3 regions of the Sphaerochaeta sp. PS genome follow, and region 3 is predicted to be linked to each of the others. Evidence: riboswitches for the same ligand, from Rfam matches in the RefSeq annotation. Region 3 holds a riboswitch; each other region holds the start of a gene.
What was found. Region 3 has a riboswitch for cobalamin ahead of ROJ03_RS08015 (ribonucleoside triphosphate reductase). Riboswitches for the same ligand answer to the same signal wherever they lie in the genome.
Positions count from the first base shown of each region.

Region 1: it holds a riboswitch for cobalamin, as region 3 does, so the genes downstream of both, ROJ03_RS03535 (ABC transporter substrate-binding protein) here and ROJ03_RS08015 (ribonucleoside triphosphate reductase) in region 3, are expected to answer to the same signal.
Region 2: it holds a riboswitch for cobalamin, as region 3 does, so the genes downstream of both, ROJ03_RS08650 (TonB-dependent receptor plug domain-containing protein) here and ROJ03_RS08015 (ribonucleoside triphosphate reductase) in region 3, are expected to answer to the same signal.

Region 1 is NZ_JAVSNJ010000002.1:213,798-220,680, forward strand. Features, by position in the region: gene ROJ03_RS03500 (adenylate kinase) at 1-146, opposite strand, end outside; gene ROJ03_RS03505 (hypothetical protein) at 276-527, shown strand; gene ROJ03_RS03510 (uracil phosphoribosyltransferase) at 590-1,654, shown strand; gene ROJ03_RS03515 (hypothetical protein) at 1,651-2,262, shown strand; gene ROJ03_RS03520 (chromate transporter) at 2,207-2,752, opposite strand; gene ROJ03_RS03525 (chromate transporter) at 2,752-3,306, opposite strand; gene rnhA (ribonuclease HI) at 3,310-3,765, opposite strand; cobalamin riboswitch at 3,808-3,994, shown strand; gene ROJ03_RS03535 (ABC transporter substrate-binding protein) at 4,057-4,938, shown strand; gene ROJ03_RS03540 (iron ABC transporter permease) at 4,935-5,915, shown strand; gene ROJ03_RS03545 (ABC transporter ATP-binding protein) at 5,908-6,666, shown strand; gene ROJ03_RS03550 (lysophospholipid acyltransferase family protein) at 6,709-6,883, shown strand, end outside.
Region 2 is NZ_JAVSNJ010000008.1:89,141-96,023, reverse strand. Features, by position in the region: gene ROJ03_RS08670 (TonB family protein) at 1-100, opposite strand, end outside; gene ROJ03_RS08665 (biopolymer transporter ExbD) at 97-450, opposite strand; gene ROJ03_RS08660 (biopolymer transporter ExbD) at 447-797, opposite strand; gene ROJ03_RS08655 (MotA/TolQ/ExbB proton channel family protein) at 776-1,192, opposite strand; gene ROJ03_RS08650 (TonB-dependent receptor plug domain-containing protein) at 1,194-3,113, opposite strand; cobalamin riboswitch at 3,200-3,371, opposite strand; gene ROJ03_RS08645 (hypothetical protein) at 3,467-3,991, opposite strand; gene ROJ03_RS08640 (hypothetical protein) at 4,492-5,019, opposite strand; gene ROJ03_RS08635 (hypothetical protein) at 5,649-6,182, opposite strand; gene ROJ03_RS08630 (sugar ABC transporter substrate-binding protein) at 6,769-6,883, shown strand, end outside.
Region 3 is NZ_JAVSNJ010000007.1:48,964-55,846, forward strand. Features, by position in the region: gene ROJ03_RS07990 (DUF721 domain-containing protein) at 1-253, shown strand, start outside; gene rpmH (50S ribosomal protein L34) at 365-532, shown strand; gene rnpA (ribonuclease P protein component) at 468-863, shown strand; gene yidC (membrane protein insertase YidC) at 966-2,783, shown strand; gene jag (RNA-binding cell elongation regulator Jag/EloR) at 2,840-3,550, shown strand; cobalamin riboswitch at 3,724-3,870, shown strand; gene ROJ03_RS08015 (ribonucleoside triphosphate reductase) at 3,946-6,027, shown strand; gene ROJ03_RS08020 (anaerobic ribonucleoside-triphosphate reductase activating protein) at 6,024-6,725, shown strand.

The DNA of each region.
Region 1 (6,883 bases), on a different contig from region 3:
ACCTGCTTGCCCAAGGTTGTCTCCCCTTTGATATGGTTACGGAACAGATCCCCTGTTGAAATGTGAGGGATATCAAAATGTTTTTTCGCCTGGGACGCTATAGTCCCTTTTCCGGCTCCTGGAGGGCCGAGAAACACAAGATTCATAGTTCACCTCGTTAGAGAAAGATGCATAGACAATACCATACTATCATTTTTTTGTCCCTAGCTAAAGATAATTAATGATCTATTGTTTCATTTTAGCAAATTACATACATAGGGCATCCTATTGGGGATATGGTACTTTCCCATACTTGCAACAGCGTCCCTCAGCACTTCCATCCTCTTGTTTCGCCCCTCCCTATCATCAACATTGAAAGCCAGAAAACCCTCCTTTTTGGGGTTACCCAGCTCTTCGGCCAATACCAGAGGGATTGGCCAAAAAGGCTGGCAGTCCTCACCCTTTCGGCTATATCGACCCATATGCTCTCCCTGAACATAGGCCAACATTGCACAAAAGGGGTCCCCTCAGGCTCAGTTACAGGTTGACATTCCTTGTACAAAGCTTCAGGTTGGGGTAAAATCGGCAAAGATACAGGAGAATATACCCAATGAACAAAATTGTGCTGCATGCAACAGACCTTGATGGATACCTTAAGGATAGTGACAAGGAAAAGATTGCCCATGTTGATGAATTGTATAAGACTTCCCTTGGCTACTGTGCCGTGCTGGAGAGTGCAACGGACCTCATGCAGCTTGAAGCGGCCCGAAAAGGCCTGGTAGAGAGTGCCAAGGAGATAGGCTCCTATCTCAAGGAAGTCTTTGCCGAAGAACCAAATATCCACGTCTACTCCTTCGAGACACCAAAGCAGCAGCATGGACAGGCATCCCGCCTCATCGCAAAGCTTAGGGACCCAAGTACCGACCACGAGGAGTTCCTCTACTTTATCCAGCGTGCCTACGAGATGCTTTTCTCCCACGTATATGCAGATGCTGCCCTTCCCAACAAGAGAAGCATCATCACCAAGACACCTGTAACCAGCCCAGTCAGAAATTATGCGGTACACAGGATTCCAGATGTAGACTCCCTCATCCAGAACAGCGTCATGTGCGTCATGCTCCGTGGAGCCCTGCTTCCCAGCATGATCCTGAGCAAGGAGATCCAGGAGTACTCCTCCGACGACTTCGTAACACCCTTTGCCCTGTTCAAGATCAAGAGGGATGACACCAAGAAAGAGGCAAACATGGACTACATCCTCGATCTTGACAAATCCTACTTCAAGCTTGAGGAACTCGATGGCAAGGACCTGATCTTCGCCGATCCCATGAATGCCACCGGCGGCTCGCTTGTGACCATTGTCAAATATCTGACCGACAACAACATCAAACCCAAATCGGTAAAGTTCATCAACGTCATCAGTGCCCTGAAGGGTTCGTTGAGGATCTGTAGGGCGATTGAAGGGGCCGAGGTCTACACCCTCTGGATGGATCCTGTGCTCAACGATGCAGCCTATATCCTACCCGGCCTTGGCGATGCAGGTGACAGGCTCAACGGCAAGGATGCGGAGGACAACCCAAGGAACATGATCCAGCTGCTTGCAGACTATGGATCCTCGATCACCAACCTCTATCGCTCCCAGGTCAAGGAGATAGAGAGGACGGTACTCCATTCGTGAAACGCCTGATCCTCACCCTTTTTCTCTCTCTTCTCTTGTTGGGCTCCTGTTCAACAACCGTGGCGAAGAGGGAGAAAAGCCTGGTTTTGCAAACTGAGGCTATCGGAATGCTGCAAGGCCGTTCCTATGAAGGGGCGGTCTCAAAGCTGAAACAGGCCCTTGTGCTTGAACCGAACAGTGAGGAGGCCAGGTACAATCTCCTGCTCGCACTCTTGGCAGCCGAATCCTATGATGAGGCAATTGTCCTAAGCGATGGCTCATCCCTCCTGTTTCCCGCAAACCTGAACTTTTCCTTGGCCAAGGCCTATGCCCTACGGAAGATGGGAAAGGTTGAGCAGGCTTTCACCCTCTACCAGGAAATAGTCGACAAGGACAAGGCAAACTACAGCCTGCAAGCCAAGCTGATGGAGCTTTCCCTGGAAGAGGGAGTTGTCAAGTTTGCTAAGGAGAGGGCACTCTATCTGATTTCTGTACACCAGGAGGAGGCAAGGGCCTTTACCGTCCTGGCAACTCTGGAAGGTGAAGAGAGCTGGTATGCCCTGGCAAGGGACCTCATGAAGGAAGCTTCAACACAAGGCCAAGAACAGCGCCCGACACAATCCAGATAAGCGGATGGACCTTCTTGAATTTCATCGCCAGCAAGAACAGGCCTACAAAGAGTGCTGCCTCCACATACCGTATATCGGTATGGTTGAGTAGGGTTACCGCAAACACCTTGGAGCCTGCAAAGATGATCAGGCCAATTACGGCAGCCCTCAGGCCGTAGAAGGCATCACGAACAAACGGGTTCTTATCAAACTGGCTCAAAAACCGTGCAATGATGCAGATGATGATGACACTGGGGGTAACTTCCCCGATAGTGGCTATGAGGCCGCCCAATGGACCAGCTGTGAGGTAGCCGGCATAGGTTGCCATATTGATGCCGATGGGTCCTGGGGTCGATTCACTGATGGCTATCATGTCCACGATATTCTTGGCAGAAAACCAGGTGGGTTGCGCCTCAGCCAACGAGTAGATGAACGGTAGGGTCGCAAGCCCACCTCCAATGGAGAACAGCCCGATCTTGAAGAACTCAAAGAATAGTTGGAAGAGTACCATCACCCGTTCCTCCTCTTGAATTTCTTCATCCCAAGGCCAAAGAGGATGCCCACAACCACAAACAAGATGGGGGTGATGTGCAAAAAGATGGTCCCGACCACTGTTACGCCACAGAGGACCAACGTAGGGATGTCGACAATGCTTTTCTTGTAGAGGGTTACGACCGATTGCGCTATGAGAGCACAGACTGCAACACGAATACCCCCAAAGGCCCTCTGCACCCAAACATTTCCCTCAAATTGGGTAAGGATCGAGGCTAGCAGGGTAATGAGCACCAACGAGGGTGTCACCTCCCCAAGGGTAGCGACGATACTGCCCATTACCCCACGCTGCCTGTATCCGATCATGGAGGCTGTGTTGATGGCTATGATGCCGGGGGTACACTGCCCAATGGCATAGATGTCCAAAAGGTCCTCTTCCGTCACCCACTTGCGTTTTTCGATGACCTCCCTCTGCAGCATGGGCAGCATAGCCAGCCCACCTCCAAAGGTGAGGCCTCCGACCTTCAGGAAAGAGACATAGAGCTGCCAGAGCGTTGTTTTTTCAGTTTCCATCGATCAGCCCTTCAGGAACTTGTCCATCTCCAGGCGTACCAGGGCATCACAACGCTCATTGCCCTCTATCCCAGCATGACCTTTTACCCATTTCCATTCGACGGGGAGCTTGTTGTTCAGTTCATCCAGGGCGATCCAGTACTCCTGGTTCTTGACTGGGTCTTTGGAAGCTGTTCGCCAACCATTGCGTTTCCAGTTCTTGACCCAAAGGGTAATCCCGTTCTTGACATACTGGCTGTCGGTGTGGATCACCACCTTCTCAGGTTGATAGGGAATACAGGTTTTCAGGGCCTCTATAACAGCTGTCAGCTCCATCCTGTTGTTGGTGGTAGCAGGGGATCCCCCACTACACTCTTTTTCAAACACCTCATCAGCCTTGAGGGTAAAGGCCCAGCCGCCGGGACCAGGGTTGCCGCTGCAACCTCCATCTGAATAGATCTCAATATGGTTGTACTTCATAGGAGCGATAGTATAGCAGAGCAAAAACTAGGTCAACCAGAATCACTTGACAGCTTTTGAGTACAACCGTACGATAAGATTTGCTGATGCCAAGGGAAAGGGGTACACTCCCCTGCGGTCCCGCCACTGTAATGGCTGGGAATCTGTATCATGACACTGCCAAAAGCGGGAAGTCACAGGTTCCGGGTAAGCCTTAGCCAGGAGACCTGACTCAGCAACAGTTACGTAAAGCCTACGGAGTATAGGCTTGGGTATGGTTCATGCCCATTATTCCAAAGGGGCACTTTGCACATGTTGAAACATAGAAGATCTCTCCTTTTGGTCCTGCTCGTCATAGTCGGCTTGTCCACTATCCTTACAGCACAGCCACTTATGGAGAAAAAAAATCAGGGGCCAGATACCCTGAGGATAGTAAGCCTCTCACCAAACGTAACAGAAACACTCTTTGCACTTGGTGCAGGAGACCTTTTGGCAGGACGCACTGACTATTGCAACTATCCCCAGGAAGCGGAGAAACTCCCAAGCATTGGGACCCTCTACAACCCATCCTTGGAAAAGCTCATATCCCTGCAACCTGATCTGGCAATTTCCTCGGCTTTTGTCAGTGATGAGATGCTGCAATCACTAGAGAAGGCTGGCATCGAGGTCCTTGCCCTGAACGAACAGGAAACCTTTGCCGGGACCTATTCGCTCATCAGGAAGATTGCCCAACGTGTGAACAAGGTCAAGGAGGGCGAACTGCTTATCCTGGAAATGCAGAACCAGGTCAAGGAAACAGTAGAAAAAGCCAGGCTTCTGGAAAAGAAGCGGGTCTACTTCATGGTTGATTTCGGATCCTTCGATTCCACGGCGACTGGCGATACCTACATCAGCGAGATGCTGCACATGGTGGGTGCCATCAATATTGCCCAGGATGCTACCCGCTGGACCTACAGCAAGGAGTTGCTTGTTACCAACGATCCTGACCTTATTGTCATGACTGCACGTTGGGGAGAGAGCGAAGAGGAGACCAGGGCTGAATTCTCAACCACAAAGCCCTACAGCGACCTACGGGCCACCAAGGAAGGCAATCTTGTCTTTGTTGATTCCGATACCATCAGCCGCCAGGGACCGAGAAGTGCAGAAGCCCTGGAGTTGTTGGCCAAGGCTGTCCATGGGAAAGATTGGCTATGAGGCAGCGACTGGCATTAGCCCTGTCCTTGTCGATTATCCTCCTTGGGATGATCGCCCTTACCCTCGGCCCTGCCGGCATATCACTTACTGATACATTCCTTACCCTAACTGGGCGGGCACGCCATGCATCGCAGACCTACATCATCTTCCAGCTACGGCTTCCCCGTGTTCTCACAGCCATCTTTTGTGGGGCCATCCTTGGTTCTGCCGGAGCAGTCTTCCAGGCCGTCCTTCGCAATCCCATGGCCGACCCTTTTGTACTTGGAGTCTCCTCTGGAGCCTCCTTTGGGGTAGCCCTTTCCATTACCCTGGGGTATGCAACCCTGCTGGGGCTCCCCTTCTCCGCCCTCTTGGGAGCCCTGCTGACCACCTTGCTGATCTTCCTGGTAGGCTCCAGACATAAGGTCAGCCAGACGACCCTGTTGCTTACCGGCGTTGCTGCCAACTATATCCTTTCGGCCGCCATGACCCTGCTGATGTTCCTCAACCATGAACAGTATGACAGGATCCTCTTCTGGACCCTCGGCAGCTTCTCCTCGAGTACCTGGCAACAGGTAACCTTCATGCTCTTGACCACCCTTGTCTTTCTGGTCCCCCTCAGCCTTAGCCACAAGGAGATGGACATGCTCCTGCTCGATGAGGGATCGGCCCTTGCCTCAGGCCTTCCTGTACAGAAAATCAGGATCCTCCTCCTGTTGCTCTCCACCTTGGCTGTCGCCACCTGCGTCGCCTTTTTCGGTGTCATCGGTTTCATTGGCCTGATGGCACCCCATATGGCACGGTTGCTCGTTGGCCCCAAACACAGCAGGATGCTCGCACCCACCTGTCTGGTTGGCTCCCTCCTGCTGTTGGGTAGCGATACCCTGGCACGGTTGGTGCTCCCTTCCGGCGAGATGCCGGTAGGGGTCATAACCAGCATCCTGGGAGCCCCGCTCTTTATCTGGATGCTCCGTAAGGGCAGGTATGCCTATGTGTAGCCTGGAAGTAAAGGCCCTCACCGGAGGCTATGACAAACAGGAGGTTTTCAACAACCTCAATCTGGTGATTCCCAAAGGCAAGTTCATAGCCCTGACCGGCCCCAATGGAAGCGGAAAGAGCACATTGCTGAAATTTTTCTACAAGGAGCTTGTTCCCACAACAGGCGCAGTCTACATCGACGGCAAGGATGTCTCCTCACTAAAGCAGAAGGAGCTGGCAAGAAACCTCGGCTTTGTACCACAGAATGGGAGGATTGACTATGATTTCTCTGTCCTTGAGGCTGTCGAGATGGGCCGCTATGCCTACTCGGGCCACGATGAAGAGGGGACGGTTGAGCAGGCAATGCAGGATTGTGACATCCTCCACCTGGCCCGCAAGAGGGTGACTGAACTCTCTGGGGGCGAGATGCAACGGGTCCTCCTTGCCCGCTCGCTCTGCCAGAACGGAAGCGTCCTGCTCCTTGATGAACCGGTGAACCATCTTGACGTCAAACACCAGAGGACAATCATGAACCTGCTCAAACGTCTGGTCGAGAAGAACCTGAGCGTCATCTGTGTCTTGCATGACCTGCTGTTGGTCCAGGTCTACAGCGATGAGACCATCCTTATGAAAAAGGGTGAGATTTTCGCAAACGGCCCAACCGAATCGGTCATCTGCCACGACAACCTCAAGGAGGTCTATGCCATAGAGGCCCACAAGGTACATGACCCCTCCCTTGGCAGGGACCTTTGGATGCCTACCTGGTGTTGACCGACTACCCTCCAGTTTGTACACTCGTCATAGGAGTTCTGGGTGAAAAAAATCAGTCTTTTCTTGCATGCAATCTACAGAACAATAGTAAAGCTGGTCCTGCAGCTCAACTATGACTTCCAGACATGGCAGGAAGAAAGCCTACCACCAGGGGCCAAGCTCTTTTGCTCCAACCATTTCAGCAGCAGCGATGTGCATTTTGTCACCACCCTCATGA
Region 2 (6,883 bases), on a different contig from region 3:
GCTGTTCCACCACAGGCCCTCTGTTGAGGGGGATGAGAAGGGCCGCCAGGGCTGAGGCTGTTACCAAAAGGGTTATGAGTGTGGTTTTGACGAGGTTCATCGGCTTTGCTCCACAACGCAGTGGAGGGTGGTCACACCCTTCTCCTTCAAGGCTTGTATGACTGGCTGGAGTATCTTGAAAGGGGTCTCCTTGTCGGCAAGGAGGGAGAACTCCTCGGCATGGGGAAGGTTAGAAAGAAGGATTGGGTTCCCTTCATAGAATAGCGAGCCATCGAGGCCTACCATAAGGATGTGTTTGGTTTCTTCTGTTGCAATAGAAGAATCGCTTGTCGCAGGATTGAGGGGTATGGGAAGGATGTGGGTGGAGATGGCCAGGATGAGGAAGAAGAGCAATAGCAGAAATGCTATGTCTGTCATGGCTGTAGGGGCAGTGGTTCGTTTCTTCCTCATGGTGCCATCTCCAAGGAGAGGCCTGCTATCTTTCTTTGTTCGGTGAGGGAGAGGATGTCGACCACCTGTTGCCAGGAGGTCTCACCTTCTACCTGGAGATGGAGGGTGGTGTTGTCCGAGAGCTTGGATGAGAACTCCAAGGGGCTAAAGGTTGTTCCCTCAAGTACCAAAGTCCCTTGTTGGGTAAGCAGGGCCTGTAAGGGAACGGTGTCTGTCTGGGCTACGTTACTTGCATTTGTGTGCAGGGATAAGCTCTGTGTGGTATTGATACCGGCTAGGAGCAGGAAGAAGATGATGAGGAGAAAGGCTATGTCACTGGGCTGGCCTAGGTCTCGTCTTTTTCGCATAGGGCTCCTGCAGCCATATCAAGGAGAAAGCCCAGTATGGTTGCAACAATGGAGATGATGAGGCCGAAGGCTGTAGTGAAGAGGGCTTCATAGAGGCCTGAGGCTACCACCTGCAGTTGCACTGAGGCTGCTTCCGATACTGACTTGAAGGCGTTGATCATCCCTGTCACGGTTCCCAGGAACCCCAACACAGGGCTGATCATGGCAACGAGGTCGAGTACGGAGAGAGGGGCTTCCAGCTTCTTGAGAGGAAGCCTCTCTCCGCTTTTCCAAAGCAGCAGGAAGGTGATGGTCCTCTCCAGTGCAATGATCACCGTTATGACCAAGAGGGCGTAGAGCGGCCACATGACCGCTCCCCCCCTTTGCATAAGTGAATAGAGGGTTTCTTTCTGCATACTAGAACTTCAGGTTTCCGCCAAGGCGGATCTTGGCACCTGGCATCGGATAGCCACCTACTAGCTCATAAGAGGCATTGAGCAGGTTGTCTACTGCAACATAGACCTTCAGGTCATCGGTAACCTGGGCATTTACGCTGAGGTTGAGGACGACGATCTGCTTGGAGGAAGTGGAGCTCGTTTTCCCAAGATACTCTCCGCTAAGTACAGCATCGAAGATGGTGTAGGCAAAGGATGCTGAGGCTTTTGCTGTATGCTTCCGGACGCTACTTACCTCGATGTCATCAGAGAAGCTATTGGTCCCTGAAAGATCATAGCTCTTGTTGTAGAGGTAGCTGGCTGAGAGGGCAACCATCTCATTCAGCTCGAGGGTAACTGCCTGCTCGGTTCCCAGGTAGACACTGTGTGCTATGTTGTTCGGGGTATTTGCAGTATAATCATAAATAATTGCATTATAAATATTTCTCCCAAAAACCGTGCCTTCGTAGGAAAGAGGGCTAAGTTTCGTGCTGAAGCCAAACTCGCCCTGCACACCCTTTTCAGTTTTTAAATTGCTATTACCACTATACCCATATGAGTCCAGTTGCCAATATAGGTCGCTAAAATTTGGTGGATTCTCGGCATAGCTGATGTTTGCCTTCAAAACAGTATCCTGGCCAAGATTGTAGATAGCTCCAAGGGATGCATTGGGAGAAAGTGCTTCCCTGTCACTGAGGTAGGCTAGGTTTGCACTTGGATGGAGAGAGAGGACCCCTTCAAGCAGGTAGAGGTTTGCATGGGCGTAGATGGCAGGGTTGAATCGGAACTCCTTTCCGACATTGGTGCTGTCTACATAATCGAAGGCAAAGTCAGTTCCTGTGACAATGTTATAGGCATCCCCAAGCTTCCAGGTTCCTTCAACCATGACATTCCCTTTGTTCTTGTTATGGGTGCTGTCAGTTGCGTCATCATCATGAAAGAAGGTTTGTCCGTACCTATAATTGAATTCAGTTTTCACATCTGTCAGAGTTTCACCAATATGGGAAAAGGAGACTGTGTTATTCGTGCTGATGAGTATGTTGTTCATATAATCATCAGGAGACAAGTAGGTTGGATACATACCAGGAGTCCCGAGGTGTTGATAGTTGGCAAGGGTATTGGAAGAGACCTCAATATTCTCTCCAATGGCCCTGCTTGCGTTGATGCCCCCATTTACTGAGTAGACCTGGGCATTCTCCCTAAGGGCCTTTACAGAGGTTCCATTGTCATAGGTATAGGCATTCTGGGCTACAAGACCCCCTACATTGGCGGCAAGGTTTGTTCCCTTAAGGGTATTTGCATATGTTACATCGATCTTCTGGCTATCGACGAAGGAGAGCCAGTTTCTGTCATCGGAAGAACCATAGGCTTCAGGAAGGAAGGAGCCGTTCTCAACGGTGACAGAGAAGGGCTTGGTTGTTGCTTCGCCTCTCTTGGTGATGATGTTTATCATGCCCCCGATGGCATTGGTCCTTCCTAGGTTGCCTGTGCCGCTCTTGATGACTTCTATGCGTTCAATGGTGCTGACGGGTATAATGGAAAGGTCTACGGTCCCTTCATGGGCTGAGGTGAGTAGGACGCCATCGAGGAAGATGAGGCTCTTGGAGGAACTTGCCCCACGAATGACGACTGTCTGTGCAGCACCCAATGCACCATAGGAGTTGAAGTTTGTCCCTATCGCCTTGTTTACGAGCTCTGCAGTCGTTTGTACATTGTATGCCTCGATCTGGGCTCTGGTGATGGTAGAGACAGAAGAGGAGTTGTTTGTTTCAGCCTGTGATAGTGCTACGTCTGATATGACGAGTTCATAGGCTGTTCCGATGTCGGTGGTTGTTTGTGTTGCTGCAAGGAGGGTAGAGAGGGCAAGCAATACGACCAGGGAGAAGATTCCGCGCTTCTTCATGAAGGGCCTCCAAAAGAAAGGATGTGCTTTTTCTTCGTGGAGGTAGGATATGCCTAGACCTATAGTATGGGGCTGTCTCTCGTACCACGAAGAATTTCAATCTGGAAACGTCTCCTGGCTTACGATTCTTCTTACTGACAGGCCTTCTCATCCTGGAGGACAATGGCGTTATCTGTGTTCATCATCGATTACAGTGGCGGGACCGTCGGGGAATCACACCCCGTTCCGTTTTTCCAGATCCAGCAACTCTCATGCTAGTGTAAGAGCGTGAGGTTGGTCAATGGACAAAGCAGGAGCCTCCGGTTGGAGGCTCCTGAGAAAAGGTAATCGCTTGCACGCGGATTCAATAAATATTAGGTAGCATTGAAGGAAAAGGTTACAGTGCCTGCATAATCTCCTGCTACAGCTGCATTGAAGGTATCGGCATCGACACTGAGGGTGATGGCCTCGGAATTGCCTGTGAGGACATCGAGAGTCCCTATGTCGACGATGGTTACCGGCTCGATCACAGCAGCACCATTGGTTGTTATGCTGCCGGTTCCACAGCCAACGGTATAGTCAATATAGGTGGTGGAACTGCCTTGGGTACTGCTCATGGCAGTAGCGGTCATGGTTACTTCATAGCCTGTTCGGTTATTGCAGAGGGTGGTCATGTATGCGTTGAAGATCTGGTTTCCACTGGTTGATATGCCAAGGGTGTCAAATGACCCTGAATTGGTATAGGCCGTGACTGTGTTTGCAGCAATGGCAGCTGAAGAAACTTTCATATATCCGATGAGGGTGATGCCGGTGGTTACAGTAAAGGAGTCCTCCACGGCAAAGAGGGATGTTGATGCTATAAGTAAGAGTAGAAGTGTTGCTAGTAGAGTCCTTCTCATATGTATTCCTTACGATGTCCACTCTGGTGCAAGAGTTTGATTTCTGTTCACTTTTCCTGTGTACGCCTGTATGATAGGGGGTAATTCAACTTATGTCAATACTTGTGTAAATGTTTTATAATTTGGTAACTACATTAGAGAAGAAAATATTAATTGTATATAATAGAAATATATATAAAATATTTTTTATAGCTTACCTGTGACAAGACACGATATCCTGCAAAAGATGATACAGGTAGTAGAGAAATCCTTTGCTCTATCATTACTGTATTTTGGCATATGGAGATGGTAGTTCTGACACATCCCGAAAAAGAGTGTTTGTTGTCATTGTTGTAGAGGTTCCTGAAAAAGGAGGGACTCCGGGGCGGAGTGTAGCAACTCTGCAGAAAATTCCGCTGTTGGTTTAGTAAAATGTGGGATAGTTCTCGTGGGAAAAAACAAGCAAGAGGCCTCCTGGGAGGCCTCTCTCTACAGAAAAGAGTGCATGGGTATTGCTTGTGTTACGTGGCGGTGAAGGTAAAGGTCACGGTCCCTGTATAGGACCCCGATGCTGCTGCATCGTAGGTTGTTGGGTCGATGGTGAGGGTAATGGCTTTCGAGCTTGCTGTGAGCGAGGAGAGTGTTGTCACTGTGAGGACATCCACCGGGCCAAGGGCGGTTGCTCCAGAAGGTACCAGTTGCACACCATTGCAGTTGACTGTGTATTTGATATAGGTGATGGGTGTCCCTGGACTGGTCATAGCAGATGCAGACATGGTTACTTTGTAGCCAGTTCGCTTGTTGGAAAGGGTGGTAAGGTAGGCAACGGTGCCCTTGGCACCACTGCCTGTTACGCCATAGTTGGTAAAGTTGCTCAAGCCGTTATATGCGGAAAGAGTATTGTTGGTCCCAATGCTAGCAGTCGTGATTTTCATCAGCCCGATCTCAGCTACAGTGGTGGTGACAGTAAAGTTATCAGTGGTTGCAGCAAAGCTATTGGTTGAAGCTAGGAGCAGTAGTAAGAGGGTTGCAAGTAGTATCTTCTTCATGCTGTATTCCTTTAGGGGCAAAGTTCCTGTGCAAGATTTCTTTTGTGCTCTTCCTTTAAGCACATCTATAATTTACAGGCTAGTGAGACTTATGTCAATGGTAAAAATATATAGAAGTGGAAATTAGTAAATATACTTCTAGAAAAAATACTAATTCTATATATTATAATAAAAAGAATTCTTATAAGTATTTCTATACCTATGACAAGTGTGCGGGATATGTTTTGTAGGTTTGTACTTACAATTATATGATATTAGTAGTATTTGAATTATATAATGGATATATCTCTATATAAGACATAAGTTTCCCTTTTTATATACTCCAATGTGCTTGTTTTGGAGGTAGCATTTGGTATTGGATCGAAGCTCTCGTATTTGAGAGAGGTTCAAGGGAAGCTGTGCAATAGAAAGAAGGCATACCAGGGATTTCTATGCCAAATCTTCTGTGACGGTGGATGGCCTGGAAGCATTTCTCTTTGACTGGGTTTGAGGAGGATTGCCATCCTTTACTACAGGAAAAGAGAAATTGCACGGCTCAGCACAGGTAAGAGGAGAATACTGATGAAGCCATAACACAAAGCAGAGGCCTCCGATCAGGAGGCCTGGCTGCATAGTATGGATCCAGCTTGTCAGTTCGCTGTGTATATGAAGGTTACGGTACCGGTATAGGAGCCTGAGAGGGCTTTGTCGAAGTCGGTCTGGATTACGGTAAGGGAGATCTTGTTGGAGGTTTTCGTTACAAGAGAAAGGGAGGGGTAGGTCAGTATTGGGGATGTTGCCGTCACTTCTGCTGCGTCGTTTGTGGTAACCGATTTGGAGTTGCAGGTGACAGTGTAGTTGATGAAGGCGTCTGCCTGTCCTGCGATCGAGCTCTTCATGGCTGTTGCTTTCATGGTTACCTTGAATCCTGCACGGTTGTTGGAGAGGGTAGAGAGCCATGCATTGAAGGTCTGGGCTCCACCGCCGGAGATTGCAAGGGTGGTGAAGGGCACGAGGGCCTCAAAGGCTGCTACTGTTGTTCCGGTGAATTGGGTTGTTGAGATGGTCATGAGGTCTACGTTGGCTACAACGGTTGTGACGTTGAAGTTGTCGGAGACTGCTGCGAACAGTCCGGTTGAAGAAAGAAGTACAATGAGTAGTGCTGTAATGAGGGTTTTCTTCATGGGGTATTCCTGGGGAGAAGCTCAAGCTTCTGTACAAGTCGTTGTACTTTTTCCCTAAGTACAGTGGTAGGATATAGTGTAGTGAGACTTATGTCAATACTAATAAATAAAATCCAGAATAAATTAAGAAAAATATATAATAAATTAGTAAATATTTGTTTTATAAAGAATTAACCATAAAATACATTTTAGCTACTTATGACATGTGAAGAAGTATTTATGATACTATGAACAATATTGAGTTTGGTTGAGTATTTTATAGCTAATAGTATTAGTCAGATTAGGTAACTTATGCTATAGGTTGTGGTAAGAGGGGAAGGCGTGGGGGTGGAGGTTTTTTTAACTGATCAGTAGTTGAGGAAAAGAAGAGATACCTTCTGGTGGGGTTTGGTGAGACTTGGGATTTTTCTTATTGACAGTTCGACAAATTATGCTATTCTACAAGTGTAATGGTTCTTCTTTAGAACCATTTTATGAGAATAGTTTCTGTTTTTACTCCAAAATCTTATAAAATTGGTTCTTTTTTAGACCAAATAGATGAAGTTTGTCACTTGAGTTGAGCTAATACCCAAAGGAGGGTTATGTAATGAGGAAAAAAGGTTTGTTATTGGTGGTTGCATTGTTGGCAATCATGACGATTCTGCCTGCTGCAGGATCACAAGAGAAGTCAACAAAACCGTTGCGCTTCATCGACGTGTCTC
Region 3 (6,883 bases):
GGTTCTCAGAAGGCTTGATATACGTCCAGAAAACCCAAAAGCGTCGATCGGGCTCAATTGGCAAGAGATAATTGGTACCAGACTCTATCCACATGTAAAAATAATTGATATAAAGGGGAGTACGCTGGTGCTGAAAGCGGACCACCCTTCGTGGGCCCAGATAACCATGATGCAACAAAAGAAGATACTTGCCCTAGTCCAGAGGAAATACCCATCTCTGGGTGTAAAGTCGCTTCAGATCCTTAGCGTCTAGTTACTTGACCTAAAGAAACTTGCTCTATATACTGCACCACTCGGGGGAGTATCCCTCCGTTTTGATTAGAATACTATCCGCGTAAAGCGATGAAAAATTGGAGAACATCTCATGAGTTACAAAGGAAAAAGGACCTACCAGCCAAGCAGAGTGAAAAGAAATAGAAAATTTGGCTTCCGTGCACGCATGGCAACAGTCGGTGGTAGACTCATACTTGCTCGTAGAAGAGCTAAGGGCAGGCATAAGCTTAGCGTATGTGATGAGAAAAAGCCTTTCTAAGAAAGAAATTGTAAAACGTAAACCGGAGATTGACCAAATTTTCAAAACCGGCAAGACATTCTCTTGCCGAGGTTTGAAGATGCTTGTTAGCCATAATGGCCTTGATTGGAATAGAGTTATAGTTATTCCTGTTCGTCACTACGGGAATTCTGTGCAAAGAAACAGGATCCGTCGTCAGATCAAGGAAATATGGCGCAATGCAAAACCTAGGATGCTCTCAGGTTACGACTTTGCGTTTATCGTATATCCAGGAAAGGTTCCAGACCATGAAATCCAAACGAAGCAACTCATATCTCTTTGTGAACAGGCTGAGGTTTTCCCTCAGCCTTAGGACTATGCTGTAGTCCGACATCGGTTTTTTGTGTAGAACCTTCGAATAATCCTAGTCTTTCCTGTGATTTTCATCTCATGACAAAACCCATCAGGAGTAGATATGGATAAAAATACCATTCTAGCCATTGTCCTTTCCGTTGTAGTCATAACAGTTGGAATGACTTTGCAGACCACGTTCTTCGCACCTTCACCCACAGCTGTCACCCAACAGAGTGCACCAGTAGCTGCGCCTGCTTCTGATACGACATCAGCCTTGGCTCCTGCCCAGAATGCGATGGTGTCTGCCAACCTTGCATGGGGGACCAATCTGCCAGGCTCCCTTGTAGCCGTTGGCGAGAAGGGGACCGCTACCCCCTTCACCTTCAAGACCGACCTTTTTACCATTGAGTTCAATCCTGTCGGTGCCTCCATCTCCTCGTTCAAGCTGAACAAGCACCTGGATAAGGGGCAACCTGTTGAACTGCTCTTCAAGGGTCCTGAGAGCAACAATGCATTCCTCATGTATGCAGGAAATGACAAGTCCAATCCCATCGACGCTACCTTCAGGCACTCCATCCAGGGAAACAAAGTTGTTTTCAGCCAGGATTTTGAGATGCTCAACCAGGATGGGAAGACCACCGGCGATAGCTTTACCCTTACCAAGACCTTTGTCTTTGGGCAAGAGGACTATCTCTTCCAGGTCGATGTCAACCTCAAGAACAGCATAAACAAGTCCATCCCTCTTTCGTTCGAGAACTATGCCTATACCCTAGGGTTCGAGCCTCAGATCGGGCCATCCTTTACCAGCGCTCCCAACAACAACTACAACTATAGGCGCTTCTACGTCAAGGAAGATGGATCCTCCAAGAAAAAGCAGATCAAGATGAACAACGGCCTGTATACCTCGGCCAAGCCCATCTCCTGGGTAGCCCTTGCAGGCAAGTACTTCTCCATGATTGCAATCCCCGATGCAACAGCCTATACGGTAAGCCTCAGCGAAAATACCAATGCCAGCATTCCTATGGAATCGAGCATGTACTTCTCCAGGCCCTCGATTAAGAGTGCATCGCAGACCGATACCTTCCGTTTCTATGCAGGACCCCAGATCAAGAGCTACATGAGCATCTATGATGAAGCATCGCTCAATAGCTTTGGGGTTTCCAACCTGCAACTCGAGCAGGCACTGGACAGCAATACCTGGCTCGGTTGGCTTGAGAACATCCTCAAGGCCATCCTCAACTGGCTCTACAAGCTCATTCCCAACTATGGCGTGGGTATCATCATCCTCACCTTCCTGCTGAAGCTTGCCCTCTATCCTGTCACCAAGAAGGGTATGGAATCCACAGCCAAGATGTCCTCACTCTCTCCCAAGATGGCGGAGATCAAGGAACAGTATCCCGATAACCCGACCAAGCAGAACGAGGAGATCGCTGCCCTCTACAAGAAGGAAAAGATCAATCCGATGGGAGGCTGTCTGCCCATGCTGGTCCAGTTCCCGATCCTCATCGCTTTCTACGGCCTTCTCAACAAGCACTTTGAGCTTCGAGGGGCAATGTTTATCCCAGGCTGGATCCCAGACCTTTCCATGCCTGATACCGTATTCACTTTCCCCTTCACCATTCCTTTTGTAGGAAATGAGTTGCATCTGCTTCCCATCATCTACACTGTCAGCATGATCTTCTCGATGAAGATTACGCAGAATGCCACAACAGCGGGCAGCCAACAGGGCATGATGAAGTTCATGACCTACGGAATGCCGCTGATGTTCTTCTTCGTCCTGTATAGCGCTCCCTCTGGCCTGATACTTTACTGGTCGGTCATGAACGCAATCTCCATCTTCCAGCAGATGTATACAAACCGCAAGAAGAAGGCGGAAAAGGCAGAAGAGGTGGCAAGCAACGTAAGGACCTTCCCCGGCCCTAAAGGAAAGCGAAAATAGCCCTACCAAGAAATTTTAACTTCGGGAGGGTATGCCCTCCCGGAACGGAGTAACATATGATGAAAGAATTCGAAGGAAGAACTGAGCAGGAGGCAATTGCAAAGGCAATTGAAGAGCTGCATATTGAACGTGAAGACTTTGATGTGGAAATTGTCGAACCGGTACGCAAGGGACTTTTCAAGAAAAGCAATGTAAAGATCAGGATTCATTTTGACGAAGACAACAATGGCATGGATAGCGATATCTATGAATCAAGGCCCGGCGATGGCGAAGACATTGCCTTCCCTGTAAACAGTGTCCTGGAACATGACGTTTTGGTCTTCGTGGCAACCATGCTGCAGAAGATGGGATATGAGGGTAAGGTTACCATCAGTTTTCGCAAGGAACGCAAGCTGGGACTCAATATCGAAAGCGAAAACTCCAGCATCATCATTGGCAGGAAGGGCAAGAACCTCGATGCAATCCAGTTGCTTGCGAACGTGTTTGTAGGGAAGACCGAACCAGACCTGAAGATTGTCGTGGATAGTGAAAATTATCGCATGAGGCACGAAGAGCAGCTTATCCGCATGGCGTTCAAGAGTGCCGAACAGGTACGCAAGAGTGGCCGTAGCCGCTTGCTTGAACCTATGAACCCGTACGAGAGAAGACTCGTCCATACTGCCTTGACCGACTTCGGTGGGGTAGAGACGAAGAGTGAGGGTGAAGGGCTGTACAAGCAGATCCGCATCACCAGCCAGCGTGATGGCAATGCCCCGGCGATGCAGTAAGCGGGACAGGATCCAGAACGGATACCGTTTAGCGATAGAATACAATAAGATCTGTAAGGATGAGGGCGATGCTGATAGCATCGCCTTCATTGATGCACCGTGAGGATTGAAAGAATTTTCCCTATTTCGATTGACAAGCAAATGAAACGCGTCTACTGTCAGTAGTGTACAGATAGTACACAAACACTATATGTTGTGTGTATAGAGCAAGGGAAGTTGGGTGTAAAGCCCACGCGGTCCCGCCACTGTGATGGCTTTTGCCTGGAATACCCCAAGCGATCGCCTAAGCCAGGATACTTGCCTATACAGACACGCCGTCACGGAGCATGACAGAGGCGTGGAACAAGAGCAAACTCTTCTTCCCTCTTCTTGCCATGCCTCCCCAGGAGGATCAGATGCTTACACAGGTTGTAAAGCGAGATGGGCAGGTAGTATTCTGCGATGGACAGAAGATTACCATTGCAATCGAAAAGGCAGCAAAGGCTGCAAACGTCCAGGTAGATGCACAAAACCTTGCAAACAAGGTATTGCAGAACCTTGGATCCCTTCAGCAGGAACAGGTCGATGTGGAGACAATCCAGGACCAGGTTGAAGAGGTCCTTATGGCCAATGGATCGGCTTCCGTCGCCAAGGCCTACATCCTCTATAGAGAGCAGAGAAGGAAGATCCGGGAAGGGAGGGTGCTTGTCGATGCGACCACCAAGCTTTTCAAGTCCTACCTCGATGACAAGGATTGGCTCATCCAGGAAAATGCAAACACCAGGAAAAGCGTAAACGGCATGAACAACTATATCCGTGAGAGCTTTACAAAGCAGTACTGGCTCCATGAGATCTATCCGCAGCAGATCCGCGATGCCCATCTCAGTGGGGCCCTGCACATCCATGACCTGGGGTTCTTCGGACCCTACTGCTGTGGATGGGACCTACGGCAGCTCCTGACCATGGGCTTCGGTGGGGTTGAGGGAAAGGTGTCCTCAAAGCCTGCCAAGCACCTGCGATCCTTTCTTGGCCAGATAGTCAACGCAACCTTCACGACCCAGGGTGAGAGTGCGGGTGCCCAGGCATGGTCATCCATCGATACCTACTGTGCTCCCTTCATACGCTATGACAAGCTTACCTTCAAGGAGGTGAAGCAGGCTATCCAGGAGTTTGTCTTCAACCTCAATGTTCCAACCCGTGTAGGGTTCCAGTGCCCGTTCTCCAACCTTACCTTTGACCTGAAGGTGCCCAAGACGCTTGCGGAGCAGAGCGTCCTTATCGGTGGTGAGTGCAAGGACGAGACCTACTCTGAATTTCAGGCTGAGATGGACATCTTCAACCTTGCATTCTGCCAGGTGATGTGTGAAGGTGATGCCTCGGGCCGTGTCTTTACCTTCCCCATCCCCACCATCAACATCACCAAGGAGTTTGACTGGGAGAGCGAGGTATCCGACGCCATCATGGAGATGACATGCAAGTATGGCATCCCCTACTTCTCCAACTACATCAACAGTGACCTCTCCCCTGAGGATGCCCTATCCATGTGCTGTCGTCTCCGTCTCGACACCTCGGAGCTCCGTAAGCGTGGTGGAGGACTGTTTGGTTCCAACCCCCTTACCGGATCGGTAGGTGTGGTGACCATCAACCTGCCCCGGCTTGCCTATGAGAGTGCGAATGAGGAGGTCTTCCGGACCAATCTGGTTGAGTTTGCCAACCTTGCAAAGGAGAGCCTGGAAACCAAACGAAAGGTCATCGAGCATGAGACTGCCAGGGGGATGTACCCGTTCAGCCGGCGCAATCTTGAGGCGGTGTATGAACGCGAGGGAGCCTGGTGGGCAAACCACTTCAGCACCATCGGCATCGTTGGGATGGAAGAGGCAGCACTCAACCTTCTGGGAGAAGAGGGCAGCCTTGTCACCGACGAAGGGCAGGCCTTCGCCCTAAGGACCCTCACCCTTCTCCGATCCACCATACAGTCGTTCCAGGAGGAGACCAAGCACTACTACAATCTGGAGGCTACCCCGGCAGAGGGGACAAGCTATCGTCTGGCCAAGCTCGATAGGGAGCACTACCCTGCCATCATCACAGCTGGTGTCGATGTTCCCTACTACACAAACTCCTCCCAGCTGCCGGTTGGCTATACCGATGACATGTTCGAGACCTTGGACAAGCAGGATGAGCTGCAGTGCCAGTATACCGGGGGAACGGTCCTCCACCTCTATGTGGGGGAGAGGATTGTCGATACAGAGGTAGCAAAAAGGCTTATCAGGACCATCTTCACCAAATACAAGCTACCCTATGTATCGTTGACCCCCACCTTCTCGACCTGTGAGGAGCATGGGTATCTGGTAGGGGAACAGCCGGTCTGTCCTCACTGTCACAAGGAGACAGAGGTATGGACCCGTGTAGTCGGTTACCTCCGCCCTGTCAAGGATTTCCACCAGGGGAAGAAAGAGGAGTACAGGCAGAGAAAGCTCTATAAGGTCTCAGGTGCATGAACCTGGGAGGAATAGCAAAGACGACGCTCCTGGATTTTCCAGGGCGTCTTGCCTGTGTACTGTTTACCCAGGGGTGCACCTATGACTGCTTCTACTGCCACAACCGTGAACTCATAGGCTTTGGTGAGGGCCCTGTCCTGTTTTCTGAAGCCCTCTCATTTCTGGAAAAGCGGGTAGGGCTTTTGGAGGGGGTGGTGTTCAGCGGTGGGGAACCCACCTTGCAGAAAGATCTCATATCCTCCATCCAAATGGTTCATGCATTGGGTTTTGCGATAAAGCTGGATACTAACGGTTGCTCCCCTTCGCTACTTGCCACACTGCTCGACCTCGACCTGCTCTCCTATGTGGCCCTGGATGTGAAGGCACCCTCTGTTCGCTATAGGGAGATCTGCGGCCAGCATGCCGACCCTGATACGGTGCGGCAGAGCCTCTCCCTGCTCGCCAGGAAAAAGGAAGACTTTCCTTCCTTCATGTATGAGGTGAGGACCACCCTTGCCCCCACTATAGGCAAGGAGGACCTCATCTCAATTGCACAGGCGATGCCAGTTGTTCCCTTGTGGAGGATCAACAGCTATAGGAAGCCTCCCCTGTATAAGGAGGAGGATGCGTTTCGAATCCATGCAGGGCAACCCCTACAGGCAGAGGTTGACTCCTGGAAACAGGAGCTGAAGCTCTTGCAGCCAAATCTTATCCTGTAAACCCAAACATTTTTCCACCCCACCTTTTCGCATTGTATTCGGGAAGGTGGGGTCCTTTTGTCTGAAGGTGGGTTTGCATCCTTAAGCGACACCATGTCACAAAAAATACTGAAAATAGCTAACTAATAGTCGAGCTGCGACCAAATATGCCAAATAAC